DNA from 4 places in the Mesorhizobium sp. M0088 genome. Region 1 is predicted to be linked to each of the others. Evidence: riboswitches for the same ligand, from Rfam matches in the RefSeq annotation. Region 1 holds a riboswitch; each other region holds the start of a gene.
The links. Region 1 has a riboswitch for cobalamin ahead of NKJ67_RS32610 (DUF1636 family protein). Riboswitches for the same ligand answer to the same signal wherever they lie in the genome.

Region 1 (7,663 bases):
TCAGTCAAATCCCTCGCATGAGCCTCGCGGCCTTTTTCGGCAACCATTCTTAGGGCCGCGACGGTGATGTCGCACGCCGAGCCTTCATCGGCAGTGACAAGTGGCCTCCCATTCCACCCATCACCCGCGACAGACACCCGCCACCGAACTCCTGCATCGACCCGCACTGCAGCAAGCCGAACATCGGCCGTCACCGAATCCAGCCCAAGTTGCCCACCGCCATCGACAATCACCGAAACCTTCGGCCCCAACCGTTGCGCAAGCCTAGCTTCTTCGATTGCAGCCCTGATCCGTTCAGCCAGTGGCCGGGGATCGGCAATCTCCTGCGGGTCGATGCCGGCCAGCGGGCCGGTCTCGACCGGCACGCCGGTGCGTACTGCGATATCAAGCGCATCGACCTCCGCCGCCAGCCGCGCCGCGCTGTCCGTGGTCAGCCCGCGTATCTGGAGGCTGCCGCGCGCGGTGACTTCCATGATGCCGTTGCCATGCCGCAAAGCGGATTCGCAGAGTCCAATCAAAAGCTTCGGCGACAATCCTCCAGAAGACGGGCCTCCAGAAGACGGGCCTCCAGAAACCGGGTTGAGCCGCACCAGCAGGCCGTCGCCGGTTTGCATCGGCGCGGACAAAGCCGGACAGGCGCCGCGACGCGAGAAGGCGTTCATGCCGCCACCCCAAGCGCTTCGGCCTCGGCAATCAGGGCTGTGAGATCGTCATCGACGGAGTTGCGCAGGGGATGCCAGAGGCCACGTCGTCGCGCCGACAGGAAGCGCTCGGCGATGACTTTGGCAGCGGCGGGGTTCTCGCGCAGGATGAAGGCGCGGACCATGGGATCGCCGAGATAGGCATCGTGCACTGCCTCGATCAGCGTGCCCGAAATGGCATGCGTGGTTTCGGCGAAGCCGACCAGCCGGTCGACGGTTTCGGCAAATTCGGAGGCGCCACGCGGGCCGTGACGCATCTGTCCCGATATGAAGCGAGGATTGACGGCGCGGGCGCGCACCACCCGCGATACGGCCTCACTGAGCGAGCGTGGCCTCGGCTTTTGCGGGTCCGTGGTGTCGAGCACGATGACGTCGGCATTCCTGCCGAGCGCCGCAAGTGCTGCGGAAAAGCCGCCGATGAAGGCGACGTCGGCGGAGCCTTCGAGGATGTCGCGGCCGGGGTCGTCGCCGGTGTGGACGAGAAGATCGGCCTCGGCGATGCGGGTTTCGAAGGCGCCGGGCGCCGAGATGCCTTCGCCTTCTGCGCCGCCATAGGCGTGCGATGTGGCGTCGAGATAGGCGCGGCCGATTTCTTCGCGTGCTGCCCAGTCCCCACTCGACAGCAGATCCTCGATGCCGGCGCCGTATGTGCCGGGCGAGGTGCCGAAGATGCGCGGGCTGATCTTGCCGTCAGCGCGGGTTTTGGCCGCGAGCGGGTTTTCCGAGTCCTCCTCGTCGCGGGCGGCAACTGCGTTGGCGGCGGCATCGATCAGCGCGATCTGGGTCGGGAACATGTCGCGGAACAGGCCTGATATGCGCCAGGTGACATCGACGCGCGGCCGGCCGAGCGTGGCCGGCGGCAGCACTTCGATGCCGGTGATGCGGCCGGTCGCCGAATCCCATTGCGGCCGGCAGCCCATCAGAGCCAATCCTTGCGCGATCTCCTCGCCGCCGGTGCGCAGTGATGCCGAGCCCCACAGGTCGATGACCAGCGAGCGCGGCCAGTCGCCATGCGATTGCATGTAGCCGCGCACCACCTCCTCCGCCGCTGCCTTGCCCAGATCATAGGCGGTCGGCGTCGGCATGGTGCGTGGGTCCGAGGTGAACAGGTTGCGGCCGGTGGGCAGAACGTCCGAGCGACCCCGCGCGGGCGCGCCGGCTGGGCCGGCCTTGACATGGCGGCCATCAAGCGCGGCGAACAGCGCTGTCTTCTCGCATTCGGCACTTTGGCGGCGCAGGGCGTCGGGCTCGTCGTCGGGCGCGCGGCCATAGATATGCAGCCCGTCCTTGATGGCGAAATCCTTGAGGTCGCAGAGCCAAGCGTCGATGCGGCGCAGCGCTTCGTCGGGTGCGTCGGTCGTGGCGACGCCGGCTTCGGAGGCGAAACCGGTCTTTTGCGCGGTGTCGACGATCAGCTTCGCCAGACGATCTCGGCGGCGGCGGTCGAGCCCGTCGGCCTGGGCGTATTCATCGACCAGCCGCTCGAGCTTGTGTTGGTTTTCGTCGAGCCCGGCGCCGGTCAGCGGCGGTGGCAGATGGCCAAGGGTGACGGCGGCGATGCGGCGCTTGGCTTGCGCCGCTTCGCCTGGGTTGGAGACGATGAAGGGATAGACGACGGGCAAGGCGCCGGTGACGATCTCGGGAAAGCAGTTCTCCGAAAGCGCAACGGTCTTGCCCGGCAGCCATTCCAGCGTGCCATGGGCGCCGACATGGACCAGCGCGTGGACGCCGAGCGACTTGCGCAGCCATAGGCCAAAGGCGATCAGCGCACGGCGTGGGGGTAAAGTCGGGTCGTGGTAGTCGGCCCGGCGGTCGGCGGAGCGGCCGCGATCCGGGGCGAGGGCGATGGTGATGTTGCCGAAGGTGGCGGCGCGGAAGGGGAAGCTTCCGCGCGAGGGGGTCTCGCACAGCCCTAAGTCATCTTCTGCTGTCCCCCAAGCGGCTTCTACCGCTGTAATCGCACCCGTCGGCAATTCTGTCGAAAGAGCGAGATAATCGTCCAGCCTCAGCCCATCGCCGCTTAACCCCAGCAGCCCCAGCAACTCACGCGGCGTCTCCGGAATCTCCTCAACCCCGTAGCCCTGATCCCGCAGGTCCTGCAGAATGGCCAGCACGCTGGACGGCACGTCGAGGCCGACGGCATAGCCGGTGCGGCCGGGGGCGCTGGGATAATCCGGCATCAGGATCGCCAGCTTGCGCTCGGCGCGGGGCGTCTCCTGCAGGCGGATAAAGGCCGCGACGCGGTCAGCCACTTGCGCCACGCGATCCGGTTCCGGCCGGTTGGCGAAAGCGCGGTGGCCAAGTGCTGGATCGATCTCGCTCTCGCCCTTGAAGGAAATGGCGCCGGCCAGGATGCGGCCGTCGAGCTCGGGCAGCACGACATGCATGGCAAGGTCGGCGGGCGCCAGGCCGCGCTGGTTGTTCTCCCAGATGTCGCGGCGGGTGGTGGCGACGATGACCTGGAAGACCGGCACGCCGGCGCGGTCGAACAAGGTCTCATTGCCGGGTTCGGCACCGGACGCGAAAGCGGTAGCGGTGATGATGGCGGCGGGTTTCAGTGAGGCGAGTGCTGTTTCCACGAACGCCAGGGATGCCGGGTCCTTGAGGCTGGAGACGAAGATGGGGACTGGGTTGATGCCGCGCTGTCGCAGAGCTTCAAAAAGTGCGTCGATCGGCGCGACATCGGCGGCCAGCAGCATCGAGCGGTAGAACAGGATAGGCACGACCTTTCCCTCCCCCTCGAGGGGAGGGTGGCCCGCAGGGCCGGGTGGGGTCGGTACGACCGGACGCGGCGTTTCTTTGAGTCGGCGCGCTTCGGAGAGGACCCCACCCCCGGCCTGCGGCCGGACCCTCCCCTCGAGGGGGAGGGGGACGACGCCACGTCCGGGTTCGTAGTAGCCAGCTTTGGGCACGGCGACCGGTTCGACGAAAGACGCATCCGACCCCGCCAGCCGCGCCAATCTCCGCACCAGCGCGCTCATATTCGCCGGGCCGCCCTCGCGGAAATAGTCGAGCAGGCCGTCCAACTCTTCGCGCGGCAGCGTGGAGGCTTCGATCAGGCGCAAATCCTCGTCGCGGCATTCGCCGGGCAGCAGCGCCAGTTTTATGCCGCGTTCGCGGGCGGTCGAGGCGAGCTGGTCGCAGCCGTAGCGCCACCAGTCGTAGCCGCCGAGGATGCGCACGAGGATGATCTTGGCGTGGCGGGCGACGCTGTCGATCCAGAGGTCGACGGACATGGGATGGCGCAGGTCACGAAGTGCGGCCAGCCGCATCGAGGGCAGGCGGCCGGCATCGGCCTTCCAGGCTGCCGCCAGTCCGGCGAGGTCGCTGTCGGTGAAGGACAGCGCCACGATATCCGCCGGCGTCTGCCGCAGATCGACCGGCTCGGCGAGGTCGTCGAGCGAGGCGGATGTCGTGGTGAGGATGTGCATCGCGACCCGTGTCCGAAATCAGCCGGCGAGTATACGCTCGATCGCCGGGCGGTTCAGCCCTTTCAGGCCGATGACGACGAGACGCGAGCGGCGGTCGTCCTGCGCAGTCCAGGCGCGGTCATAGTAATGATTGACGCGCGGCCCGACGGCCTGCAGCAAGAGCCGCATCGGCTTGCCGCCGACTTCGACGAAGCCTTTTACGCGCAGCACGTTCTCTTCTTCTGCGACGGTGGCGACGCGCTTTGCCAGCTCGTCCGGATTGGCGATCGAGGCAATGTCGACGATGAAGGTGTCGAAGTCGTCATGCTCGTGGTCGAACGCGCCGTCATGATGGGACTTGCGGTTCTGGATGTCGTCCTCGACGGCGAGACCGAGCCCGAGCAGCACCGAGGGATCGACCTTGCCATGCGATGTCGGCACGATCTTCACCGCGCGGGCGGAGTGTTCGCCAATGATGGTATTGGCGCGGGCGGTGCCGGCGGCGTCCATCAGGTCGCTCTTCGACAGGATGATCAGGTCGGCGCAGGCGATCTGGTCCTCGAACAGTTCTTCCACCGGGTCGTCGTGGTCGAGCGTCTCGTCCCCGGCGCGCTGCGCCTGCAGGGCATCCATGTCGTTGGCGACGCGGCCTTCGGCCAAGGCCGGGCCGTCGACCACGGCAATGACGCCATCGACAGTCACCCGGCTTTTCACGCTCGGCCACTGGAAGGCCTGGACCAGCGGCTTGGGCAGCGCCAGGCCCGAAGTCTCGATCAGGATGTGGTCGACCCTCGGCGTCAGCGACAGGATCTTGTCAAGCGCCGGGACGAAATCATCGGCGACGGTGCAGCAGATGCAGCCATTGGCCAGTTCGACGATGTTTTCCTCCGGGCAGGTGTCGATGCCGCAGCCCTTCAGGATCTCGCCGTCGATGCCGATGTCGCCAAACTCGTTGACGATGATGGCAATGCGCTTGCCGCCGGCGTTTTCCAGGAGATGGCGGACCAGCGTCGTCTTGCCGGCGCCGAGGAAGCCGGTGACGACGGTGCAGGGAACGCGGGAGAGGTTCGCAGACGAATCTGGGGCAGTCATGGTCAGTCCTTCAGCATGTCGAGGGGAGGGATGCGGGCAACGAGGCCACGCTTCAGGCTATCGGGACGGCCACGCCAGGGAATGAGACCGTCGGTCGAGGTGGCGAAAAGCTTGGCGCCCGTGACGAGGTCGGCGCCGCTGGTCTCGGTCAGGTCGCCAAAGACATAGCTCCAGCAGCCGTCGCGCAGGATGGCGGCGCTGAGGCGCCGCTTGCAATTGCCAAGGCATTCGACGCTGCGGATGCGGATGTCGTCGCCGGATGCGGCGCGGCGCGTATCCTCCGCCAGCAATTCGCCGGCGCGAGGATGGGCGTCGGAGCCGGTCTCATCGCGGCAGGAGGCGCAGACGATGATGGTGACGCCGGCCAAGGCATCATCATGGCCGGACGAAATATCCGCTGTGCCAGCCGAAAAACTGCTGTCGTGGTCCAAAGATCGGGCTCCTTGCCCGGAAACCCGCCGGGCGATCGGATTCTATAGTCGCAGACGGCAGGTCTCCTGGCTCGCGGGTCATCGCCTTGGGTAGCCGCCTTCCCGGGAACTCCCAGTGGCTTTCGGCCTTGGCTCTTCGCTTACAGTTGCGGGGACAGCCGCGGATTTGGGATTTTGCCCCGCACCGCATTCCCTCTTAGCTCTTGCCGTTGCGGGCAAGAGACCATCTGAACCGGATTTAGGCTTTTGCGGGCGGCGGTGTCAACGCGAGCTTACGACATGGCGATGTCGGCCAGCGCCGGACCCAAATCGCCGGCCGGGGTCACTTCCATGCGCTCAAGGCCAAGCCAGCCCTGCATCTGCTTCAATTCCTCGAACAGTTCTGCAGCGGTTTCAGGTGGCGCCTTGGGCTCGGCGTAGGCCGCATGGACCCGCAGCACGCTGGCCGGACGATCTGCCTTGAGGTCGACGCGTGCCACGATCCTGTCGCCGAGCAGGAACGGCAGGACATAGTAGCCGTATTGCCGCTTGTCGGCCGGCGTGTAGATCTCGATGCGGTAGTGGAAGTCGAACAGCCGCTCTGTGCGCGAGCGTTCGAAGACGACAGGATCGAACGGCGCCAGCAGGGCGCGGGCCTCGACTTTGCGCGGCAGGCGGGCATCCCGGTGAAGATAGGCCGGCTTGTCCCAGCCTTCGACGCGCATCGGCAGCAATTCGCCGGTTTCAACCAGTTCCTCCAACCGGCCTTTCATATCGGCCGGCGACAGGCGGAAATAATCGCGCAAATCGCCTGAAGTCGCCACGCCGTGGGCGCGGGCGGAAATGCGCAGCAATTCGCGGTGCGCGTCCTCAGGCGTCGGCACCGGCAGATCGAGGACCGCCTGCGGCAGCACGCGCTCGGGCAGATCATAGAAGCGCTCGAAACCGCGACGGTGCGCCGTGGTGATGCGTCCGGCCCAGAACAGCCATTCGAAGGCATGCTTGGCGTGGCTCCAGCCCCACCAGCCGCCCGAGCCTTTCTGGCCTTCGAGCGCGGAAGCGGCGATCGGGCCGCGCTCGGCGACCTGGCGGTAGATCTCCTCGATATAGGCGGCATGTTCGCGGCCCCATTTGGCGAGGCCCAGATACATTTCGTCGCCGCGCTCGGCGCGCTGCATGCGCCAGCGCATCAGCGGGTAGGTCTCGACCGGCAGGAAGGACGCCTCGTGCGCCCAGTATTCGAAAACCGTGCGCTTACGCGTCACGGCCGCGTTGTCGAGCAGCGAGAACGGGTAGGGACCAAGGCGCGAATAGAGCGGCATATAATGAGCGCGCACCACCGCGCTGACGGAATCGATCTGCAGCAGGCCGGTGCGGGAGAGGGTGCGGGCAAAATGCCGGCGGTCGGGCGTGCCGGTCGGGCGGGGATCGAGAAACCCCTGGGCGGCAAGCGCGATGCGACGGGCCGTGGGGAGCGAAATCTTTTCCTTCATGCAGGCATCACTTTGAAGTGTTTTGACCGAGGGTCGAATGGCTGATTCCAACCCATGCTAGCAGGGTTTTGGCGGCATCCATGTCAGGAGAGAAAAGTGGAGTAAAAAGCGAAGGAAATCAAACAGGAGCGGATCGGACCAGTTTGCCGCGATATGCCGTCCAGGTCGGTGTTTTGAACAAGGTTTGACTTGCTTCGCTGGAAGTGCTGCGCTAACCCTCGCCGCGTTGCAGCATAGGCCCTTAAAACGGTTCAGCGGTTAAACTGTCACGCTTCCGCATTAGGGTCCGGTGCTGTAATCAAACTGGATTGGCGCCAACGGAAAGCCGAGCATGAACGCACTCTTGAGCTCATACCTGCCCATCGTCCTGTTCATAGGCGTGGCGCTGGTTGTCGGCCTGGCGCTGCTGGCCGCGCCCTTCCTGGTGGCCTACCGCAATCCCGATCCCGAAAAGCTTTCCGCCTATGAGTGCGGTTTCAACTCGTTCGACGACGCCCGCATGAAGTTCGACATCCGTTTCTACCTGGTGTCGATCCTGTTCATCATCTTCGACCTGG
Region 2 (7,663 bases), on a different contig from region 1:
CTTCGAGGGCCGCGTCGTTCCGCTCAGCTTGCGGACGAACTGAAGAGCCGCGTCGCGCACCTCGTCAGGGGTTGCCGGCGGATCAAAATTGAACAGGGTCTTGATGTTTCTGCACATCGCTTCCGTATCTCCTCTTGTCCTTGAGCTGTTTCAATCGGGACGAGTTATATCCTCGATCATGATCATGTCCAAAAACCGGTGAGGCGAGCCTATGTTCGGACCGGGCCTCAATCCGCGTCGAGCGGCTCCGTTCCGACCGGCTTGCCGTCGCGCGACAGCCTGATCTTCTCGACCTTGTCCTCGGCGGCCTTCAGCAGCCGGTCGCAATGCGCCTTCAGCGCCTCGCCACGTTCATAGATCTTGATCGACTGGTCGAGCGGCACGTCGCCACGCTCCAGATCATCGACGATCTTCTCCAGCGCATCGAGTGCCTGCTCGAAGCTCATCGCCTTGACGTCTTCGTTGGTCTCATCGGCCATCATTCATCCTTTCATCAGTCGCCCGACATGGGCGGCGACCGAAAATGCCAATCCCTGCAGATCGTAGCCGCCCTCGAGCAGGCTGACGAGCCGGTTGCCGCTGTGGCGTGCCGCGCGCTGCATCAGCTGGCCGGTCGCCCAATCGAAATCATCCTCGGTCAGATTGATCTCGGCCAGCGGATCGCGGTGGTGCGCGTCGAACCCCGCCGAAATGATAATCAGGTCGGGCGCGAAATTGTCGAGCGCGGGCAGGACGCGCGACAGGAAGGCATCGCGAAACACCTCGCTGCCAGTCTGCGGCGCCAGCGGCGCGTTGACGATGTTGCCGGCGCCCGTTTCGTTCTTCGCTCCGGTGCCGGGATAAAGCGGCATCTGGTGTGTCGAGCAATAGAGCACCGACGGATCGTCCCAGAAAATGTCCTGCGTGCCATTGCCGTGATGCACGTCCCAGTCGACGATGGCAACGCGTTCGACACCGTGTTTCTTCTGCGCATAACGCGCCGCGATCGCCGCCGTGTTGAACAGGCAGAAGCCCATGGCCGTGGTCTTTTCGGCATGATGGCCGGGCGGCCGGGCGGCGACGAAGACGTTGTCGGCGCGGCCCGAAAAGACGTCATCGACGGCGGCGTTAGCGGCGCCGATCGCGGTGATCGCCGCTTGCCAGCTCTTCGGACTGGCAGTGGTGTCGGCATCGATGCGGGCAATCCCCTCGTCGGGAATGGCGGCGCGCACGCGGGCGACGAAATCGGCGGGATGCGCGTAGAGGATGGTGGCCTCGTCGCCTTCCGGCGCCTGGATACGATCGAGCCCGGCAAAGGCTTCCTCATCGAGCACGCGCTCGATGGCACGCAAGCGGTCGGGCCGCTCGGGATGTCCGGGCGGCGTGAGATGCTCGAGGAAGATCGGATGGGTGTAGAGACGGGTGGTCATCGTCCTAATCTAGTGACCCGGATCGACAAAGGCCATGCACGGGCGGCCGATGACTGGGGAAAATCGCGACTGCGTCCATTCGCGTCGCTGCAAGCATTGGCGTCCTCAGCACTTCGGCGTAAGGTTTTTGGTACTGCCTGGTGCCCGCCGCAAGCGGGAGAATCGGGAACACGGTTGAATTCCGTGGCGTGCCCAACGCTGTGAGGGGGACCGCGCCGGTAAATGCCACTGTCGATGACGGGAAGGCACCGGACGCGGGTTGATCCCGAGCCAGAAGACCGGCCTGGCAGGCATCGTCATCCGCATGGCCAGGCGGATGATATCAATTGCAATCGCAAGGGGACAAGCGATGCCGGAACACCTGACCGCTGCTGTTGGCGACGGATTTGACCAGAGTGCGCGCGATGCGGTCTATCGCGCCATGTTCACACGGCGCGACGTGCGCAGCCATTTCCTGCCCACCGCGATCGATGACGACGTGCTGGCGCGGCTGCTGCTTGCTGCCCATCACGCGCCATCGGTCGGCTTCATGCAGCCATGGAATTTCATTGTCATTCGTGACATCGAGCGACGGGCGGAGGTGCGCGACCTGTTCCTGGCCGCGCGCGAACAGGAACTGCCGGCGATCGAGGCGGAAAAACAGGCACTGTACCGCAAGCTCAAGCTGGAAGGCATCTGCGAAAGCGCGCTCAACATCTGCATCACCTGCGATAGGCAGCGCTCGAAGGGTTCGCCGCTGGGACGCTGGCACAATCCGGAGATGGATCTCTACAGCACCGTCTGCGCGGTGCAGAATTTCTGGCTGGCCGCGCGTGCCGAGGGCGTCGGTGTAGGCTGGGTCAGCATCATCGAAGCGCAGGCGCTAAAGCGGCTGTTGGCCATTCCGGACCACGTAACGCCGATCGCCTATCTCTGCGTCGGCCGTGTTTCCGAGTTCGCTCCCAAACCGGACCTTGAAACGCATGGCTGGGGACGGCGGCTGCCGCTGCCGGAGCTGATCATGAGCGAGACCTTTTCCGGGCAAGGCGAGACACAGCTCAAATCCACCGTGGCGCGCCTCAACACCGTTTCTGCCTCACCAGACATCACCCGCCCGGCCGATCAGGGTGTGGCGCCGGCCGTAGCCCAGCGCGAACCGCCGAAGGAGGCGAGCGCCTTGTCCTTGAGCTCCCTGAACTTCGACGACGCCTCGGCCAGCCGGGCGTCCCAGGCCGGATCCGGCACCTGGCCCGCGATGGTCTTGAAATAGACCTGCATCAGGCAGGCGATGGCGAAGGGTTCAATGAATGCCGCCTTGAATGCCCAGGCGAAGACGATGGCGAGCACAAAAGCCCAGCCGGCGAGCTGGCCAGGCATCAGGAACAGAATCGCGCCGGCAGGCGCCAGCATCATCAGAAAGATGATGAACGACACGCCCCACATGATGACCGCCAGCCAGACGGCGTTCTTGACCATGACCTTGCCGTTCTGGGCATAGAGCACGACGCCCTGGCGCGCCGTCTCGAAGGGCGAGGCTGAATTGATGCGGATGTTGTAGCCGAGGATGATCTCGTCGACATAGGTCAGCGACAGGCGGATCACCGTGTTGATGAAGGAGACCAGGCCGCTCAGGCCCGGTATCGGCAGGAAGGCGGCGATGCCGCCGAGCAGGCCGGTGATGGCGCGGATGGCGCCCTTGACGAGTTGGTCGACGACGAAAAGGATGTTGGCCTCGGCGAAACGCTGGGTCACGATATCCCTGGCATAGGCGATCTGGTCCTGACCGCCGGGAATGTCGCGGCCGTCGATCAGATGAACCATGACGGCGATGTGGCCGGCCTTGACGACATAGAGGATGTATTCGCGGATCCAATACACAGCGATCGAGACGAGGCCAAACCCGACCACGCCGCCCCACAGGGCAAAGGACATGGGCCCGTCGGGATCAGTGGAGATATGGCCGACGCCATAGCCGACCGAGGCGCCGGTGCCCGTCGCCATAATGTAGGCCAGCGTGATGCCGAAATAGACGATCATGCGAAAGACGATGAACGGCCAGGTCCGCATCATGATGGACACCGACCGGCCGATCTCAAAATCCCACATGTGCCCCGAATCTCCGCCTCAGAGATGGTGGAAGAGGATGGACTCAACCCTGCGATTGTCAATTGCCGGCCCTGACGCCAAAAGGCAACGAATTCGGGCTAACGGGTTTCTTCGGAGCCTTCGCCGGCGCGTAGGCTGACGGAGCATCAAACGAAAAACCCGCCTGTGCGGCGGGTCACTGGCGCAAATCAGCACCATGGACGAATATGTACCTTAGCTGAGGTCACCGAGTCAAGAAAAAATTCCTATCGGGAACAGCTGCCGGCACGAAAGCTCCGGTGGGAACTTCAATTCGACTGCGGGTCCGGCTTCTTGAGCAGGCCTTCGAGCAGTTGCTTGAACGCCGTCACCACCTTCTTCGACGTCGCTTCGGGGTCGCTCGAATTGGCGATCCGTTGCGCTGCCTGGCTGCTCGCTCCGTTGATCAATCGCGAGGCCGTCTCGGGGTCGAGGCTGGAGACAACGACCCCCTCGTCCTGCAGCGCGGTCAGATGGTCGGTCATTGAAGCGATGCACGCACTGCAATTCGGCCATTGCGCTGGATCCCCCAGCACGGCCGGGCCATCCCGGAACATGATGCGCTGGATTTCCGGCTCCAGCGCCATCTCGATATAGGTCGAGCACTCGTCGACGAAATGTTGCCAGCGGGTCGGCGCTCTCGACGCGACCTCATTGATGCGCGCCGCCATCTCGCCGTCAATCTGGGCTATGACCGCCTGCAGCAGCCCCTTCTTGTCGCCGAAATGATGATAGAGCGCGCCGCGCGTCAGCCCGGCCGAAGCGGTGAAATCATCCATCGAGGCTTCCGCATAGCCTGTTGTGCCGAAGGCATGACGGGCCGCCGCGATCAGCTTGGCGCGCGTCTCGGCGATCATCTCCTTGCGGGGTCTGTGCATGGCTTCTGGCCCTATTCACATACGCAACGTATGCCAATTGACATACGCGACGTATGGTCTATTTAATGATCATACGCTCCGTATGTAATTGTCCAATCGTCCTTTGTCGAGGAACCAACCGATGCAAAATCCCTACGCGGAAATCTTTCGTGCCCCCGGAGCCAAGGGCTTTGCGGCCGCCGGCTTCATGGCGCGCCTGCCGATCGCCATGGCGCCCATCGGCATCGTGGCGATGCTGTCGCAGACGCGTGGCGAATACTGGCTGGCCGGAGCCGTCTCGGCGACATACGCGCTGGCCAACGCCTTCGTCGCGCCGCAGATATCGAGACTGGTGGACCGCCTGGGCCAGACACGAATCGTGGTGCCCACCACCATCATCGCGGTGCTGGCTTTCGCGGTCCTGATAGCGGCGGCCAACCAGGACTGGCCGGTTTGGACGCTGTTCGTATCGGCACTGCTGGCCGCCGCCATGCCAAGCATACCTGCGATGGTGCGCGCGCGCTGGACGGAGATTTTCCGGGGGCGGCCGCAGATGAACACCGCATTCGCCTTCGAGTCCGTGGCCGATGAACTGGTCTATATCGCCGGGGCATCGCTATCGGTCGGCCTGAGTGCCGCCCTATTCCCGGAAGCCGGCGTTCTGGTGAGCACATTATTTCTCGCATTCGGATCAGCGGCCTTCATCCTGCAACGCTCGACCGAGCCCCGGGTGCGGCCGGTCGACCATAACTCAAGCGGCTCGGCGATCCGCCTGCGGCCGGTTCAGATCATCACCCTCGCCCTGATCTTCATCGGCGCAACCTTCGCGACGACGGAAGTGACCACCGTGGCGATCACCAAGGAGCTTGGCCAACCGGGCGCCGCCAGCCTCGTCATCGGCGTTTATGCGCTGGGATCGTTCGTACTCGGCATCATCGTCGGCGCGCTCAGCCTGAAGGCGCCGCTGCAACGCCAGCTGGCCATCGCAGTCGCCCTCGTCGCGCTCGGCACGCTGTTGCCGCTCACCGCCGACACCGTGCCACTGCTGGCGCTGACCGTGTTCATCAGCGGTGTGGCGATCTCGCCGACCTTCATCACCGCGTTCGGCCTGATCGAGCGGCATGTGCCGGAAGCGATGCTGACCGAAGGCATCACCTGGGTCATGACCGGCATCGGCATCGGCATGGCGCTGGGCTCGTTCGCGGCCGGCGCGATGGTGGATGCGTTCGGCGCCCAGAGCGGGTTCTGGGTGTCGGTGGCTTCAGGCACGATCGCACTGGCCACGGTGCTGCTCGGCCAACGCAGCCTTGCCACGACTGAGTGCGAGATGGACGGATGCGAAGCAGCCGCGATTGCCGCGGAATAGTTCCGGCGCGTCCGGGCTTTAGGACCGGGCGCGCCGCTCTAGGCGGCCGGGCCTGAAATATTGGCTTTTCCCGGGTGCGCCAATGCCAAAAGTATCGTTGGCGCCCCGCGCAGCATCACCTCTTTTTCGAAGGCGAAGCCACATTTCTCCAGCACCCGTCGCGAGGCCGGATTGGCGGGGCGGACGAGGCCGACAACCCGATCGGCACGCAAGGGGCCGAACGCGGTGCGCAGTGCTTCCATCACCAATTCCGTGGCATAGCCATGTCCCCAGGCCGCCGGATGAAGATGATAGGACAGGTTCAGACCGTCGAAATCCGCCGATACCGTGACGCCGCCGAAGCCGATCAACTTTCCATCCGCCTCGACCGCCCAGCGGCCAAAGCCGTGCTTGTCCCAATGACCGATGTCGCGCCTCAGCCGCGCGGCGCTCTGCTGGGCTGTATCCGGAACAGGGTCGGGTCGATGCGCAACAAGCTCCCCGCGCGAAAAGAGATCGATCAGGAAATCCAGATCAGCCTCTGCCGGGCGGCGCAGCAAAAGCCGCTCGCTGCGCTGGCTGGAAGGCAGGGGCGCATTCATCCGTCTTCTCCGGCAACCGGATCGGCGGGAGGCTCAGAGGATCTCGGTCTTGGCGATGTGGATGCCAAAACCTTCGAGGCCGACATAGTGGCGTTCGCGCGAGGCGATCAGGTTGATCGAGGAGATGCCGAGATCCTTGAGGATCTGCGCGCCGAGCCCGATCTCGCGCCACTCGTTTTCGCGGCGGCGGGCCTCTTCGTGATCCTCGCGGTCGCCGCTTGCCGGTCGTTTGCGCTCCTGATGCGCAACGCCGACGGAGCCTTCTCTGAGATAGACGATGACGCCGCGCCTGCGCTCGCCCATTGCCTTCATAATGGCGTCGAGCCGGTGGCTGGTGCCGAACACATCGGTCACCACATCCTCCGAATGCAGGCGCACCGGGACCTCCTCGCCGTCACGAATGTCGCCGAAGACGATGGCGACGTGGTGCATGGAGTCCCACGGCAGCGTGTAGGTGAAGACCTGTGCCTTGCCGCCGAGCGTGTCGATTTCCGAGCAAGCGACGCGTTCGACCAGAGTTTCCTTACGTTGCCGGTAGGCGATGAGGTCGGCAACCGAAACCTGCTTCAGCCCATGCTCCTCGGCGAAAGCCTGCACCTGCGGGCCGCGCTTGACGGTGCCGTCATCATTGACCAGCTCGGAAATGACGCCGACCGGCGGCAGGCCGGCGAGCTTGCACAGATCGACCGCTGCTTCGGTATGGCCGGAGCGCATCAGCACGCCGCCTTCGCGCGCGATCAGCGGGAAGATGTGGCCGGGGCGGACGAAATCCGAGCCACCGACATTGCCGTTGGCAAGATTTCGAACGGTCAAAGTGCGATCTTCGGCCGAGATGCCCGTCGTGGTGCCATGCTTGAAATCGACGCTGACGGTGAAAGCGGTGGTATGGGCGGAATCGTTGTCGGCGACCATCGGCGCAAGGTTCAGCCGCTTGGCTTCTTCGCGCGGCATCGGCGTGCAGACGATGCCGGAGGTGTGGCGCACGATGAACGCCATCTTTTCGGGCGTGCAGTGGACGGCGGCAACGATCAGGTCGCCTTCGTTCTCGCGCCCGTCATCATCCATGACGACGACGATCTCGCCGCGTTCGAAAGCACGCAGGGCTTCGACGATCTTCTTCTGGTCGTAAGGCATAAGTGCTCGCTTTGCTCGCAGGGAATAAGGGAGTAGGGCAGTACGGGAGTAGGGAAAAGCAAAAAGATTTGGCCGGCCGCGCTAAGAGCGCAACATATTCCCTTATTCCCCTATTCCCTTCCCGTCTGTCCCCGATGCCGCAGATAGTGGTCGGCGATCGCACAGGCAACCATTGCTTCGCCGATCGGCACGGCGCGGATGCCGACGCATGGG
Region 3 (7,663 bases), on a different contig from region 1:
AACGTCGCGGCGCAATAAGAGAGGCGAAGCGGTTGGTCCTTGAGAAATACAATACGTTTGCTTATCTCGCGAGCTTCATCGAAAGCGTTCAGGATAAACCCTTACCGCCGGAAATTATACACATCGATTCGCCTGAGGTCGATTTTGGAATAGACGAATGAAGTACTCCAACGCTCGCTTCGCGTGCCCGGCGGTCGGTGGTCTGGCGAGATCGGTACGGAACGCTCGGCGGAGAATGCCTGCTGCGCAGACGGGCCGGCACGGGCGCACGAGGTCATGCGCCCCCGGCTGCCGCTGATCAGACGAACTGGGGAAGGCCAGGAACGGAATTGAGGACCTCGTCCACGAGTTCGTCGCCGGCATGTTCCTTGGCGCAGGCGATCGTCTCGTTGGCGAGGCCGGCGATCTTTGCCATGCTGAGACCCTCACTCATCAATTGCTGGCCGAGCCCCATAAGGCCGCCACCCTCTGGGTCGTCGCCATGATACTTCGCTACTAATTCCGAAGCTCCCGGAATGGCCTCGATCATGCGCGCAACGGGACCGTCGGCCGCGTGGCTTTGCAGGAAACCCAGCATTAACCCAACGCCCTTCTCTGCGAGAGCCGGGCCGATGCCGGCACCAGTGGCGATGCGCGGTAAGAATTCTTCCATGCAGGGTCTCTCTCTCTTTGATAAGGTTTACACGGGGCCGGTCCGGCGCCCAGCGCCCTTGGCCGAACCACAATTGAACTCCACAAAAATAGGCCGGCGGAAGTGCTATTGCGCGTAAAACCGCCTCTGTCAACGCAAGCTGCGTCGGACGTGCGTGTTTCGCGAACCGAAGATCATTCCAATTCACATCATTACGCATTGGCAACCGCACAGTTTGCGGTGGCTCGCTTATGGGCCAATGCCCTGCGCCCGTCAAATGATGACGACAAGGTGGTCATCGCCTAGGATCTGTGGATCGAGGTGTGAGGCAGTTACAGCCGGTGGACCTGCTCAAGCGCCGCGCCGGCACAAGGGCTAGATTGGCGATACTGCGCGTATTGGCCATGTCTTTCCTCGCGGGATGTTCGTAGAAGCGGAACTATATGCCGGTGTGACGATCGACAAGGCGGACCGGCTATTCCGATAGGACATCCATACTGTCGCATAGACCGTCGCTGCTTAGGTATTGAAACCGCCATCGCTGGTGACATCACAATGTGCAGTCGGCGGGTGTCGATAAGGTCGATTCACGCAATCAGCAGGTCCGGAGGAACGAATGAACCCTGAGGTTTCAAAAGCTCACTTTTCGCAAGGCGTGCAGCGCACATCGTGCAAGAGATTGCCAGTCTTGCGGGTGCTCTCGACTTTCTCAACGATGGCGGGAAGATCGCAGTGACCGAATCTACGAAGCCGCCGCCAGGGCGTGCTTTGATGCATACAAACGGTTGTCGAGCAGGGATACTCCTCCTCCCTGAAGTCCAATCGAGAAGAGCGATCACTTCCAAGAGGGTCCCAGCTCAGCCGCGAAAACAGGTGCCAGACCCCGATCCTCTCCCTCAACTGATCTAGCTCAGGGCGTTCATGAGCCGCAGATCGCATAGTGGCTGCGTGCACGACGCAGGAAGACCATTTATGAAAATCCTATTCAGAACGATGGCTGTCACCTTGCTGGCACCCACCGCCTTTGCTGCGGATTCGATCCCCACCGACCTCAGAGATACGGCATTGGCCACCTTCAGGGCTTTGCCATCCACCACGCCGACAGTAGCCAACAACCCGAACACCCCGGAAAAGATCGCTCTCGGCAAGGCACTGTTCTTCGATCCACGCGTCTCGGCGTCAGGCGTTTTGTCGTGCAACTCGTGCCACAACCTGGCCACGGGCGGCGACGACAATCACGAAACCTCGATCGGCCATGGTTGGCAGAAGGGACAGCGCAACGCGCCGACTGTACTGAACGCTGTCTTCAACATCGCTCAGTTCTGGGATGGTCGTGCCGCAGACCTGAAGGCTCAGGCGAAGGGACCGGTCCAAGCTGGCATCGAAATGGCCAATACACCGGACCAAGTCATCGCCACGCTCAAGTCCATGCCGCAATATGTCGAGTGGTTCGATGCAGCTTTTCCGGCTGAAGCCGATCGGGTCACCTTCGACAACTTCGCCAAGGCGATCGAAGCCTTCGAGGCGACATTGGTCACACCGGCCCCGTTCGACAGCTTCCTGAATGGTGATGAGCTTGCCATGACTTCCGAACAGAAACAGGGCCTGGCGCTTTTCATGGACAAAGGCTGCTCGTCCTGCCATGCCGGCATCAACGTTGGTGGGCAAGCCTATTTCCCCTTTGGCCTCGTGGAACAGCCCAGCGCCGAGGTCCTGCCGGACAAAGACAAGGGCCGATTCGCGGTCACCAATGCAGCCGATGACTACTATGTTTTCCGCGTGGCGCCGCTGCGCAACGTTGCACTCACCGCGCCATACTTTCATTCGGGCAAGGTTTGGGATCTGAAACAGGCCGTCGCTATTATGGGGACCACCCAGCTTGGCGTAGTACTGGCGGACGAAGAAGTTGATCTGCTTGTTGCCTTCCTCAACTCGCTGACCGGAGAGGCACCCGAGGTCACCTATCCCATCTTACCCTCCGAAACGGCGACAACGCCCCGGCCTGTAACGCAGATCTTAGGAAAATAAGGGCCAACTGGCTGCGGACGTCGCAATCGAAAATGATTGCGGCTTTTACTTGGGCCACACGAATTGCCACGTCCATCTCCGAATTGGCGGGACACGCTAGCAATACCCGAAACCTGCAACCTCGCCCGTAGTCTGCGCAAATCAACTGGGGAAGCGGACAGACGCGCAGCATCATATATTGTCGCCGCCTGAGCGAACATGCCAAGCAGTCTACTTTGAGAAACGACGTGTGTACGATTTGTTCGAGGCGCGGGGCCTGTATGTTCCCAAGGACCAATACTATAGCGTGGTGTCACATTTATATTTCTGCGGGATGAGGACACGTGCCGAAGGAAAATTGCACATTTTCGCCGTGTGGCTTATTTTCAAGAGTGTGATCGGGTTGGCATATTCCCGGCCGACATCCGCCGGCCGGCAACTCCCCACACGGTGAGGAAGAGAAGCCTCACGCCTGCACTTTCTGCCGGAGCGCGCGCGCTGCAGCGACCATGTTCATGAGGGCAGGGCGGACCTCCTCCCATTTGCGTGTTTTGAGGCCACAGTCCGGGTTTATCCACAGTTGTCCGTCGGACAGTCGCTCGCGGGCAAGCATGACTAAGTCCGAAATCTCGCCGACTTCCGGGACGCGTGGTGAGTGAATATCATAAACGCCGGGACCGATTTCGTTCGGATATTTGGAGCTCGTGAAGGCGTCCAACAGCTCCATCTTCGAGCGCGACGTCTCAATCGAAATGACATCCGCATCCATTTCAGCGATCGCGGGAATGATCTCGTTGAACTCCGAATAGCACATGTGGGTATGAATTTGAGTCGCGTCCTTTACACCCGTTGAAGCGATCCGGAAGCATTCGACAGCCCAGTCGAGATAGACTTTCCAGTCAGATTGGCGCAGTGGCAATCCTTCGCGAAACGCGGCCTCATCGATCTGGACCATCCTTGCGCCGGACCTTTCGAGATCCGTCACTTCGTCGCGGATGGCGAGCGCGATCTGGCGGCAGGCTTCGGAGCGGGGTACGTCGTCGCGAACAAAAGACCAGTTGAGAATGGTGACTGGGCCTGTGAGCATTCCCTTCACGGGCTTTTCCGTAAGCGACTGGGCGAATTGCCACCAGCGCACTGTCATCGGATTGCGCCTCGATACGTCGCCGAAAATGATGGGGGGACGCACGTAGCGCGACCCATAGCTTTGTACCCAGGCATGCTGGGTGAGCGCGAAGCCGGACAACTGCTCGCCGAAATGCTGTACCATGTCGTTTCGCTCGAACTCACCGTGCACCAGCACGTCCAGCCCGATCTCTTCCTGCCAGCGAATTGCAGCCTCGATCTCCTTCTTCAGGAACGTCTCATAGTCGACATAGCTCAGCTGGCCCTTCGCATGAGCGGCCCGCGCCTTGCGTACCTGCGGCGTCTGCGGGAAGGACCCGATGGTCGTCGTCGGGAACGGCGGCAGCCCGAGTGAGCCGGCTTGGACTCTGGAGCGCTCGCCAAAAGCGCTCTCTCGTCGCTTCGCGCTGTCCTCAATGCTAGCGATCCGCCCCTGAACAAGCGGGTCATGGATCCTCGTGGATGTCACGCGCGTGGCGGCAGCCTCGGCAGACGCTTTCAACGCGCCTGCCACCGCATCCCTGCCTTGGGACAGGGCCCGGGCCAGCAAGACCAGCTCGTCGGTCTTCTGGGCCGCGAAGGCGAGCCACGACCTGATGTCGGCGTCGAGTTCCGTCTCCATGCGCAGATCAATCGGCACATGCAGCATCGAGCAAGAAGGCGCGATCTCGACGCGGTCCAAGGGCCAGCCGGCGACGATCGGTTTGATGCGGTCGAGAATGGCGGGCAGGTTCGCACGCCAGACGTTGCGGCCATCGATCAAGCCAAGCGAGAGCACCAGATCCTTCGGAGCGAGCCGACCCACCGTTTCCAGCTGCTCGGGAGCGCGCACGAGATCAATATGCAGCCCGGCCAGGGGCAGAGAAACCGCGGTTTCGAGATTGTCCCCCAGCGACCCGAAATACGTAGCCAGCATGATCTTCAGCTCGGGCGCGGCTTTCGACAGCTGGCCATAGGCGAATTCGAACGCAGCTCGTTCGTTCGGGTTCAGATCGAGGACAAGCGCTGGCTCATCGATCTGCACCCAGTCGGCTCCCGACAGCTTCAGCTTCTGCAGGACTTGCTCGTAAACGGGCAGCAGCCGCGGTAGGAGCGCGATGGGACCGAACCCCTCGGCAGGCGATTTCGCCAGCTTGAGGAAGGTGATGGGTCCAAGGATGACTGGGCGTGTGTGAATGCCGAGAGCTTTAGCCTCGAGGAAGTAATCGACCGGCTTCGATGACGAGAGGGCGAACGTCTGATCATCATCGAGTTCCGGCACAATGTAGTGGTAGTTGGTGTCAAACCACTTGGTCATTTCCATCGCGGTTACACCAGGTCCATGAGCCTCCTCCTGGTGACCAGCGTGTCCACAATCCTCCGTCTGACCCTGGTTGCCGCGCGCCATTGCGAAGTAGATGTCAAGTGGGACCTCGCCGCTATTCCAGCCGTAACGGGATGGAACGGCCCCGACCATGGCTGCGGTGTCGAGCACATGGTCGTAAAGCGAGAAGTCGTTCGACGGGATTTTCGACACGCCGCGATCGCGCTGCTCTTCCCAGCTAGCGGCACGGAGCGCCTTCGACGTCGTGAGAAGGTCGCCAGCGGACGATGTTCCGGACCAGTAGCTTTCAAGCGCGAATTTCAGTTCTCGCCGACGACCGAAGCGCGGCACGCCGAGCGTTGCTACAGGAATTTCCTGAGAGTCAGTCATGTCATACCCCGATGGTTGGGGCGCCGATGACAAGGAAGGCGCTAGCAGACCGGCACGAACGCCGGCTTGCAGCGGCCACCGAGACACCCCGCCCGTGGACGTAAATCGCCGTGGCAGGTCTCCTGGCTCGCGGGGTCATAGCCTCTACCCGTCTTCCTGAGGGTATTCGCCTCAGTGACATGAGTGGGGTTGGCTCGCCGCTAACAGTTGCGGGGGCAGCGCCGGCATTGCACCGGCTTCCCTCTTAGCTCCGCTGCGGCAGCGCCGCACGCGAGAACCACGACACGCAGACAATCACAGCAGTCCGCTCTTTTGTCAATGACGCATAACGAAATGTTTATGTCGTTATGTGATTTCGCTTTTACACTTGTCTAACATTCTGAAATATTCAGTCGCCCATTGGCGGCGCTGCTCCGCTGCCACCATTGTCCAACTAATGGATCCCTGTCGGGCTGCGACATCCCTCGCAGGTCGCCGATGAAGGATTTCGGACAAGACTTCAAGCGCGTGACAACGTCATTAGAATGCAGAAGATCGCATTGGTGGCGATGTTTAACGATGCGGCCGCAAGCCGTGCGTGCGTGGTAGAAGCGGTTTTCTCGGAGAGAGCCAAACCGTGGTCCGAGGGGAATTGGCACGCCAGTCGTCATCACGGGTGACTAGGCAATCGTGATGACTCCGCTCGGCGGCAAGAGACCACACTGACGGAGCCTGGCTCAAGGGTCTGATGCAAAGCCCGACTGTGGTCCCGATAAGCCGCTTAAGCCGCATTCAGGCGGTCAGGATAAGTATCTCTCTCTCCAAGCGCTCGGCATTGAGGGATGCGCAAATGCAGGCAAAGCTCGCGTGCTTCATATTCTGCATCATACGATCGGCAGGACCCAGTTTTTATCCAGTGCACGCGTCAGCGCGGTGTGCAATTCTGGCTCGGTCCGATACGAAGGCATTTGGGCCTCGCTGATCCAGCCCAAGCCAACATAGTGGAAGTGATCCGCAGGGACCGTAACCCGGCTGCTGTCCAGTTGCCGAACGAAGTCCGCTGACCAATGGTGGATCGTATACGCTTCAAGTTTGTCCATCATCCTCCGCCAGCGTTGGATGCGTTCTTCGCGCGGCATGCTGGCCGCTCTTGAGATCGCGGTAGCTATCTCGTCGGAGAGCCTCGGATTTACCAGCAGGGCGTCCTCGCCGAAGTCTTCGGCCGCGCCGGCAAACTTCGATAACACCAGAACGCCAGGGTCGCTCGGATCTTGTGCAGCAATGTATTCTTTCGCCACAAGATTCATGCCATCGCGCAACGGCGTCACAACGCAAACACGCGCGGCTCTGTAAAGACCCGCTATCTCAGCTTGGGTGAACGACCTGTTCTCATAGATAATCGGCATCCACTCGTCCGTGCCATGCCGGTTGTTGACTTGATTGACGAGTCTTTCGACGTCGCGCCGATATTCGCTGTACGCTTGGATGTCGCCACGTGAGGGAGTTGCGATTTGCAAGAGCGAGACACGTTGCGGCTCGACTGCCAGCAGATCGAAAGCTTTAATCCGATTGTCGATGCCCTTGGTGTAGTCGAGCCGATCGACGCCGATAACTAGCTTTGCTCCGCCAAGTTTCAACTGCGAAATGTAGGCTTTCTGCGCCTCAAGCGAATCTGCGGCACACTGTTCGAATTGCTTCGGATCGATACCTATAGGAAAATTTTGGCATTGCGTCTGGCCATGGTCCGAGAAAACGACCCCGTTCTTGCTCTCCAGCCCCAAATGAGATTGGACACAGGCGAGGAAATTGCTCACATCACGGTCGGTCTGGAAACCGAGCAGATCATACTCGAGCATACATTTCATTAGCTCGCCAGAATTGGGCACGCGCTCCATCATGTCAGACTCGGGCCATGGCGTATGCAGGAAATGGCCGATCGGCCGGTCAATGCCGAGTCTGTGCAAATCAGCGCCGAGCGGCAGGAAATGGTAGTCATGAACCCAGTAGACTGCGTTATCTCCCAATTCGGACACCGCGCGCGCCATGAAGGCATTGACGTCGCGATAACTTTTATAATCCTCTTCCGAGCCTGAGATCCGGTCCGGCAGCGAGTGGAGCGCCGGCCACAATATTGAATTTGCAAAACCTTGATGGTACCGAGAATAGTCCGCTGCCGGCCCATCGAGCCACCCGATTTGACCTTTGCCACGCTGCACGAGGGGCACCTG
Region 4 (7,663 bases), on a different contig from region 1:
AGCGCGATCAAGAGAAGATGATGAAGCCCGACAGCGGATCGCCAGCCCCGTGATCGACATCCTGCTGGAACCCTTCACCTACAACTACATGGCCAAGGCCATCTGGGTCAGCGCCCTGGTCGGCATGGTCTGCGCGTTCCTGTCCTGCTATCTCATACTCAAGGGCTGGGCCCTGATGGGCGATGCGCTTGCCCACTCGGTGGTGCCGGGCGTTGCGGCCGCCTACATGCTGGCCCTTCCCTATGCCGCCGGCGCATTCGCCTCCGGCCTCATCGCCGCACTCGGCATCACCTTGGTGCGGCGCGTGACGCAACTTCGCGAGGACGCCGTGATCGGCCTTGTCTTTACAACGCTGTTCGCTGGCGGGCTGCTGATTGCGTCGATCAGTCCGACCTCCGTAAACATCCAGTCCATCGTACTCGGCAACATCCTCGCAATCTCCGACGAGGATGTAACCCAGGTCATCCTCATCGCAGCGGTTTCGCTGGCTGTATTGGGGCTTCGATGGAAGGATATGATGCTGGTGTTCTTCGATGAGAACCATGCGCGCGGCGTCGGCCTGAATCCGTGGCGGTTGCGGGTCCTGTTCTTCGTGCTGCTCAGCGCCTGCATCGTCGCCGCGCTCCAGACCGTCGGCGCGATCCTCGTGATCGCGATGGTGGTAACGCCTGGTGCCACCGCCTATCTGCTTACCGATCGGTTCGGCGTCATGATCCTGCTCGCGATGGCGATCGGCGCGGCGACGAGCGCGGTCGGCGCCTATCTCAGCTTCTTTCTCGATGGCGCGACTGGCGGACTGATCGTGGTGCTGCAGACCGTGGTCTTTCTGACTGCCTTCGTCTTCGCACCCAAACATGGCCGTCTCGCCGCGCGCCGGGCGGCACGTGCCGCATCCCAGGTCGCGTCATGATGACACTCTGGTCCTGGATCGCCGAACCGCTCAGCCATGAGTTCATGCGTCGCGGCCTCACCGTCGCCATTCTGGTCGGCGCCATCTGCGCGGTGTTGTCCTGCTATCTCGTCCTGAAGGGCTGGTCGCTGATGGGCGACGCCGTTTCGCATGCCGTGCTTCCGGGTATTGTGCTCGCCTATATCGCCGGGATCCCGCTTGCCTTCGGCGCATTCGTGGCAGGACTTGGCTGCGCGCTGGCGACGGGCTACCTCAAGCAGCACAGCCGGATCAAGGAAGACGCAGTCATGGGCATCGTCTTCTCAGGCATGTTCGCGTTTGGCCTGGTGCTGTTCGTCAAGGTCGAGACCGACCAGCATCTCAATCATATCCTGTTCGGCAACATGCTCGGCGTCCAGTGGCGCGACGTGATCGAGGCGGCGGTCATCGTCGTGCCGGCGATCCTCATCGTTCTGGCAAAACGCAAGGATCTGCTGCTTTATTGTTTCGATCCGGCCCATGCGCGCGCGATCGGCCTGCCCGTCAACCTGCTGCATTTCGGGCTCTTGACGCTGCTCGCGTTGACGATCGTGGCCTCGCTGAAGGCTGTCGGGATCATCCTTGTCATCGCCATGCTGATCGCGCCGGGAGCGATCGGTTTTCTTTTGACGAAGAGCTTTGAGCGGATGCTCGCCATTGCTGCCGCGGCCGCCATCGGGTCGAGCGTCGTGGGAACGATCCTCAGCTATCACATCGACGCAGCCACGGGCCCGACGATCGTCGTGGTTCAGGCCGGCGTTTTTTTGCTTGCCCTGTTCCAGTCGAAGCGCCCAAAGCAACAGGTGCAACTGGGCATTTCGGGAGAGTAATCGCGGCCCTGACCGAGACCACGCTTAAAGCCGGTTGCGGATCAGCATGGTGACGACGAAGAACGCGCCGACCGAGCTGGTGATGATGCCGATCGGCAGTTCCTGCGGCGGCAGCAGCGTTCGGGCCAGAAGGTCGCTGGCCAGCAACAGCACCGCGCCGAACACGGCGCAGCTGGCAACCAGGCGCAGGTGCAAGGGGCCCGCCAGCGGCCGCGACAGATGCGGGATCATCAGCCCGACGAAGCCGATGACGCCGGCGACCGAGACCAGGATCGCCGTCGAGAAGGCGGCGACGAGAAAGGTCATCCTTCGCATCCGCGCCACCGGCACGCCCAGGCTTTCGGCGGCGTTTTCGCCGGCCAGGAAAGCATCGAGCCGGCGGTGGTTCCACAGCGCGTAAGCCAGGATAGTGCCCGCACCCAAGGCGCCGAGCCAGATATTGTCCCAGCGCGCCAGGCCGAGCCCACCCATGGTCCAGAACAGCACGGAGTGCGCGGCGCGCTGGTCGCCGGCAAAGACAAGATAATTGGTCAAGGCGGTGAACATGAAGGACACGGCAAGGCCGGCAAGGATCAGCCGCTCCGGGCCTTGCCCCCTCACCCGCGCAACCAGCAGCAGGACGACACCGGCAGCCAATATGCCGCCGGTGAAGGCCGCGACCGGCAATGTCCAGATGCCGAAACTGTCTCCGAAGACGGTGATGACGGAAACCGCACCCGCGGCGGCGCCCGACGACAGGCCGAACAGGAACGGGTCGGCAAGGTCGTTGCGGGTCACCGTCTGCAGCAGCGCACCGACGACGCCGAGACCGGCCCCGACGCAGATGGCCAGGACCGTGCGCGGCAGCCGCAGATCGACGACGATCTTGCCGACCGGCCCGGACACGTCGTGCCCACTGAAGCCGATTGCGCGGCCAAGTGCTGCAACAACGTCGGTCAGCGGGATCAGCGTCGAGCCATAGGCGATCGACAGCAATGCGAGAGCAGCGATCGCCGCCGCTCCCACCAGCATGGCCAGTGCGAATGCCGGATGGCGCAAACCTGGAAATGCGTCGTGTCTGTCAGGACGCGTGCGACGCACTACCAGGATCTTTTGCTCATGCATGTCGCTGCCCCAAAACCGCTGCGCACTTTTGGGCGACAGGCATCAAAACGCTTCCGGATGCATGGCCTTGGCGATTTTGTCGATCGCTTCGATATTGGCGGGTCCGGGTGTCAGTTCGGCATAGCGCAGGGCGACGAAGCGCTCGTTCTTGACCGCGTCCGTCTCTTTCATGGCCGGATGGACCTTCAGGAAATCGAGCAGCTTCTTGTAGCCGCCGCCACCCTGGTAATCGAGCAGGATGAGGAATTGCGGATTGCGCGACGCCACCGTTTCCCAGTCCGTGTTGCCCCAGCTGGTGTCCATGTCGGCCATGATGTTGTCGCCGCCGGCGGCTGATATCATGGCGCTGGGGATGGCGAACTTGCCTGCGGTGAAGGGCTTGTCCTCGCCGGAATCATAGAGAAACACTCGCGTTGCCTTGCCGTTGCCGACCTTGGCGGTGATGTCGGCGAGCCGCGTCTTCCAGCCGGCAACAAGCTTCTCCGCCTCGGCCTCCTTGCCGAAGATCTTGCCCAGCTTTTCGACGTCGCCATAGAGCAGGTCCATCGAGGCGGCTGGACGGCTCTTGTCGAGATGGACGCAGCTTTCCGTCAGCACCAGCGTCTTGATGCCGTGCGGGGCAAGCGTATCGGGTGTCACCTCGCCGCCCGGCTTCATGCCATAATACCAGCCGGCGAAGAAGAAATCCGGCTCGACCGCGACGAGGTTTTCGAGCGTCGGATATTTCGGCGCCAGTTCCGGGATCGAACCCTGCTCGGCCTTGAATTCGGGACCCACCTTGTACCATCCGGTGATGCCGGTCAGGCCGACGATCGACGGCTGCAGTTTCAGCGCGAAAGCCATCTCGGCCATGTTGAGATCCTGGATGACGGCGCGCTTCGGCGGCGCATCGAAGGTCAGCGGCTTGCCGCAGCTGTCGACCGTGACCGGGAAGGCCAGGGCTGTCGAGGCCAGCAGCGAGAAGACAAGCGAAAAGGCCAGGCGTTTCACGGGTTTGCTCCTTGTGGATGGGATTGGGTCGACTATGAAATGGCTTCAATCACGTCGGCGGCGCGGCACGGTTCGGCACATCGAACACCGTCAGTTCGCGGTCTTCGGTCGGATGGCGCAGACGCAGCACATCGATGCCGAAAATCTCGCGGATCAGCTTTTGGGTCAGCGCTTCGCGCGGTGCGGCGAGCGCTTGCAGACGGGCATGGTTCATCACCGCCACCCTGGTGGCGAACGGTGCCACCAGCGCCAGATCGTGCAGCACCGCGATCACCGTCATCTCGAAGCCTGCCACGAGGTCGAGCAGTTCGCCGCGGGCACGCGGGTCGAGATGGTTGGTCGGCTCGTCGAGGAACAGGATTTTTGGCTGCTGGGCGATGGCGCGCGCAAGTTGGGCGCGCTGGCGCTCGCCGCCCGACAGCGAGCCGATGGTGCGGCCAAATAGCGGCAGCAGGCCGGTCCGGCGCAGTGCATCGACGACGATCTCGCGCTCCTCGCTCCTGCGCCGCAGCCCGGCGTGCGGAACCCGGCCAAGCTCGACATAGTCGATCACCGCCAGCCGCGGATCGGGCTGGTCGGTCTGGCCGACCACGGCAATGTGCAGCGCCCGTTCGGCGGCTGAAATCCTGTCCAGGCGGCGCCCGCCGAGCTTCACCTCGCCGGAGCTCGGACGCAGCATGCCCGACAGCATGCGCAGCAGCGTCGTCTTGCCGGCGCCGTTGGGACCGATGATGGCAAGGCGATCGCCGGCGGCCACCGAGAAGCTGACCGCATGGACCAGATCCCGCCCATTCGCCGTCACGCAGAGGTCACGGGCTTCGAGAAGCGCTACGGTCATCGGCTGCTGCCCGCCGGCTTGTCGGGACGGCAAAGCGTATATACGACGATGCGATGGATGGAGCCGTCCAACTTTCCGTCACTTTCCAAAACTGGCGACGGAAGGAAGCTGGCGAACCGGCCGACAAGACCGGAGTTCGCGTTTCCTCCCGGCACACCCCGTCCGGTCAACTCAGTGATGGCAGGTCTCCTGGCTCACGGGTCGTTGCGCCATCCAGCCTTCCCAGCCTTGCCGGCCAGTGGCATTCACGGATTTTGCTCGCCGCTTACAGTTGCGGGGGCAGCCACGGTCTGGACCTGCGCAGGCCTCACCGTGTTCCCTTTTCACCCCTCGCCTTTCGACTCGGGGACCATCACCGCTTCAGCGTAGGTTTCCCCCAATCGCTTCGCAATGGATTTCTCGGACGGAGTGGTGGGCCAGCTAAGGGAAACAGGCATTTCATGCTCTCGATATGTAATAATATAACATACCTAAGAGATGACGCCGGTCGCTGTCAAGCGAAAGCTCATGGGGGCGGTTGGCCGGATGGCGACCGGCGTCGGGACAGATTGCACGGGATGCGCAATTTCGATCAAACTGGCCGTGCCAGGAAACGGCAGGATGATCTGGCCAATGCGAGGAGAAAATGGACCCGACCGAGAAAGCGCTGTGGTTCGTCGAAAGCCATCTGCCGGAGGCGATCTCGCTTGATGATGTCGCGCAAAGCAGCGGCGTGTCGCGTTTTCATGTGACGCGCGCCTTCGGCGCCGCCACCGGCCGGTCGGTGATGGGCTACATGCGCTCACGCCGGCTGACCGAGGCGGCGCGCAAGCTGGCGGGCGGGGCGCCCGACATCCTCGCCGTCGCGCTCGACGCCGGCTACAACTCGCATGAGGCGTTCACCCGTGCCTTCCGCGATCAGTTCGGCACCACGCCGGAACTGGTGCGCGCGCAGGGCACACTCGACAAGCTCGACCTCGTGGAGCCGATCCTGATGGACCAGTCCCTCCTCACCAATCTCGAACCGCCGCGTTTCGAGACCAGCCGGCCGTTCCTGATGGCCGGCCTCGGCGAACGCTACAGCTGCGAAACCAGCGCCGCCATCCCGATGCAGTGGCAGCGCTTCGGCCCCTATATCGGCAACATTCCGGGCGAGACCGGCGACGTCGCCTATGGCGTCTGCGTCAACGGCGACGATGCCGGCAATTTCGACTACATCGCCGGCGTCGAAGTGTCTGACTTCTCCGACCTGCCCAGGGACTTCTACCGGGTGCGGGTGCCGGCGCAGAAATATGCGGTCTTTGCCCACCGCGAACACATCTCGACCATCCGCCGGACGGTCAACACGATCTGGAACAAATGGCTGCCGGCCTCCGGGCATGAGATCGCGGACGCGCCGGAATTCGAACGCTACGGCCCCGAATTCGACCCGCGCAGCGGCAAGGGCGGGCTGGAGATCTGGATACCGGTGAAGGCGTAGTCGGTCAGGCCATCGGCAACGCCGGCCAGCGATCGGCGATCCGGCCGCCGGAAAACACCGCGATCGACCCGAACTGCTGCAGCACGGCTTCGCTCTGCGTCGGCCTTAGAAACGCGTAGTCCCCGGGCTTTGCGGTCGCGTCGGCGGGCAAGCCCATGAATTGCTGGTTGGAGGACAGGCCGAGCAGCCCGTTCGCCTTCATGCCTTCTGGGAAGACCGGCTCGGCCATCCACTTGCCGCCATAGAGGTAGCAACCCTTGCGCGGGAACCGGCCGAGCGCCTGCAGCAGGCGAGTGACGGCCGGCGGGCCGGGCAGCATCGGCTCGACCATTTTCAGGATCGGCGTGGCGATGAAGGCCGCCGGCTGGAAGCCGTCGAGGCCTGGCGTATCGAAGTCGCTGGGCAGCACAAAGGCCGAGCCCATCGAGACCTCATTGGCCGCGCCGCCATGATGAAGCAGCGCGGTCTTGCTGCCGCCGATGTTCAGGATGCGGCGCTGGTCGGCGCCGAGACAGGCGACGAACGCCGAGGCCTGCGCCGACGCCTTTGCCAATGCCTTTGCCGGTCCGCCGAAAAGGCCAGGAATGAGCGGCGCATGCGCCTCGTAGGCCATGACGCCTTCGCAATGCAGCCGGGCCGGCAACGCGCTCAACGCCTCCGACAAGGCGTCAGGATTGGCGAACCCGCCGCGATGCAGCCCGACATCGATCTCGAAAGCGATGCGCAGGCCGATGCCGAGTTCGTCTGCCAGCGCGCCATATTCCGCCAGTCTTTCCTCGCTGTCGATCAGCCAGCAGACGCGCGACCAGTCGGTATCGGCTTTCACCAGCGCCGCCCTTGCCGCGCCGATCGGCATCGGCTTGCCGTAGAGCAGATCGGCATCCGGGAACGCCTTCAGCACCGCCTCGCTGATCGGCGGGTGGAAGGTCATGAAGCGCTCACTGCCAAGCGCCTTGGCGATATACGCAAGCAGCGGCAGGCAGGCGAGCGATTTGTCGACCAGCCGCACGGCCAGGCCGGGATCCACTCTCCCCTTCACCAGGGCAATGTTGCTGTCCAGCCGGTCGCGATCGAGCAGCAGGCAGGGCTGGAAGATGCCGGCTTCCTTCAGCGCATCCGAGAGGGTGGAAAAATAGGTGCTCATCATTCGATGCCGAACAAGCCGGCCATGTAGGGGGAGACGAAGCGGTTTTGCGGATCGATGTCGCGGCGCACCGCCATGGCATCGTCCCAGCGCGGGTAGAGCTTTTTCATATCCGCCGCTTTCAGGCTGTGCATCTTGCCCCAATGCGGCCTGCCGCCATATCTGCGGAAGATCGGCTCTGCCGCCCGCATGAACGGCAGAGGATCGTTCGCTGCATCATGGTGGATGGCGATGGAGCAGGTCAGCCTGTTGTAGAATGGCGAAAGCCAGAACTGGTCCGGCGCGACCGAGCGCACCTCCATCGGGAAATAGACCTCGGGAAAGCGCTTCTCGGTCAGCTCGATGATCTCGGCCAGCGCCTTCGGCCCCT

Region 2: another riboswitch for cobalamin. It lies ahead of bluB (5,6-dimethylbenzimidazole synthase); the one in region 1 lies ahead of NKJ67_RS32610 (DUF1636 family protein).
Region 3: another riboswitch for cobalamin. It lies ahead of metE (5-methyltetrahydropteroyltriglutamate--homocysteine S-methyltransferase); the one in region 1 lies ahead of NKJ67_RS32610 (DUF1636 family protein).
Region 4: another riboswitch for cobalamin. It lies ahead of NKJ67_RS24280 (ABC transporter ATP-binding protein); the one in region 1 lies ahead of NKJ67_RS32610 (DUF1636 family protein).

What each region holds. Positions count from the first base shown of each region.
Region 1 covers NZ_JAMYUI010000038.1:33,012-40,674, reverse strand. The annotation lists gene cobG (precorrin-3B synthase) at 1-662, opposite strand, end outside; gene cobN (cobaltochelatase subunit CobN) at 659-4,132, opposite strand; gene cobW (cobalamin biosynthesis protein CobW) at 4,151-5,203, opposite strand; gene NKJ67_RS32610 (DUF1636 family protein) at 5,206-5,634, opposite strand; cobalamin riboswitch at 5,674-5,877, opposite strand; gene NKJ67_RS32605 (winged helix-turn-helix domain-containing protein) at 5,907-7,106, opposite strand; gene NKJ67_RS32600 (NADH-quinone oxidoreductase subunit A) at 7,438-7,663, shown strand, end outside.
Region 2 covers NZ_JAMYUI010000003.1:186,534-194,196, forward strand. The annotation lists gene NKJ67_RS05180 (DUF2277 domain-containing protein) at 1-117, opposite strand, end outside; gene NKJ67_RS05185 (exodeoxyribonuclease VII small subunit) at 228-479, opposite strand; gene NKJ67_RS05190 (histone deacetylase family protein) at 483-1,409, opposite strand; cobalamin riboswitch at 1,531-1,710, shown strand; partial or broken gene bluB (5,6-dimethylbenzimidazole synthase) at 1,759-2,388, shown strand; gene NKJ67_RS05200 (hypothetical protein) at 2,511-3,494, opposite strand; gene NKJ67_RS05205 (TetR/AcrR family transcriptional regulator) at 3,782-4,390, opposite strand; gene NKJ67_RS05210 (MFS transporter) at 4,512-5,735, shown strand; gene NKJ67_RS05215 (GNAT family N-acetyltransferase) at 5,774-6,316, opposite strand; gene ribB (3,4-dihydroxy-2-butanone-4-phosphate synthase) at 6,350-7,450, opposite strand; gene aroC (chorismate synthase) at 7,561-7,663, opposite strand, start outside.
Region 3 covers NZ_JAMYUI010000022.1:49,222-56,884, forward strand. The annotation lists gene NKJ67_RS24640 (glycosyltransferase family 10 domain-containing protein) at 1-161, shown strand, start outside; gene NKJ67_RS24645 (hypothetical protein) at 299-652, opposite strand; gene NKJ67_RS24650 (cytochrome-c peroxidase) at 1,604-2,659, shown strand; gene metE (5-methyltetrahydropteroyltriglutamate--homocysteine S-methyltransferase) at 3,105-5,456, opposite strand; cobalamin riboswitch at 5,552-5,753, opposite strand; gene NKJ67_RS24660 (alpha,alpha-trehalose-phosphate synthase (UDP-forming)) at 6,320-7,663, opposite strand, start outside.
Region 4 covers NZ_JAMYUI010000021.1:117,677-125,339, forward strand. The annotation lists gene NKJ67_RS24255 (manganese/iron ABC transporter ATP-binding protein) at 1-53, shown strand, start outside; gene NKJ67_RS24260 (metal ABC transporter permease) at 50-910, shown strand; gene NKJ67_RS24265 (metal ABC transporter permease) at 910-1,758, shown strand; gene NKJ67_RS24270 (FecCD family ABC transporter permease) at 1,783-2,769, opposite strand; gene NKJ67_RS24275 (ABC transporter substrate-binding protein) at 2,905-3,852, opposite strand; gene NKJ67_RS24280 (ABC transporter ATP-binding protein) at 3,902-4,690, opposite strand; cobalamin riboswitch at 4,853-5,059, opposite strand; gene NKJ67_RS24285 (AraC family transcriptional regulator) at 5,316-6,149, shown strand; gene NKJ67_RS24290 (DSD1 family PLP-dependent enzyme) at 6,154-7,293, opposite strand; gene NKJ67_RS24295 (D-arabinono-1,4-lactone oxidase) at 7,293-7,663, opposite strand, start outside.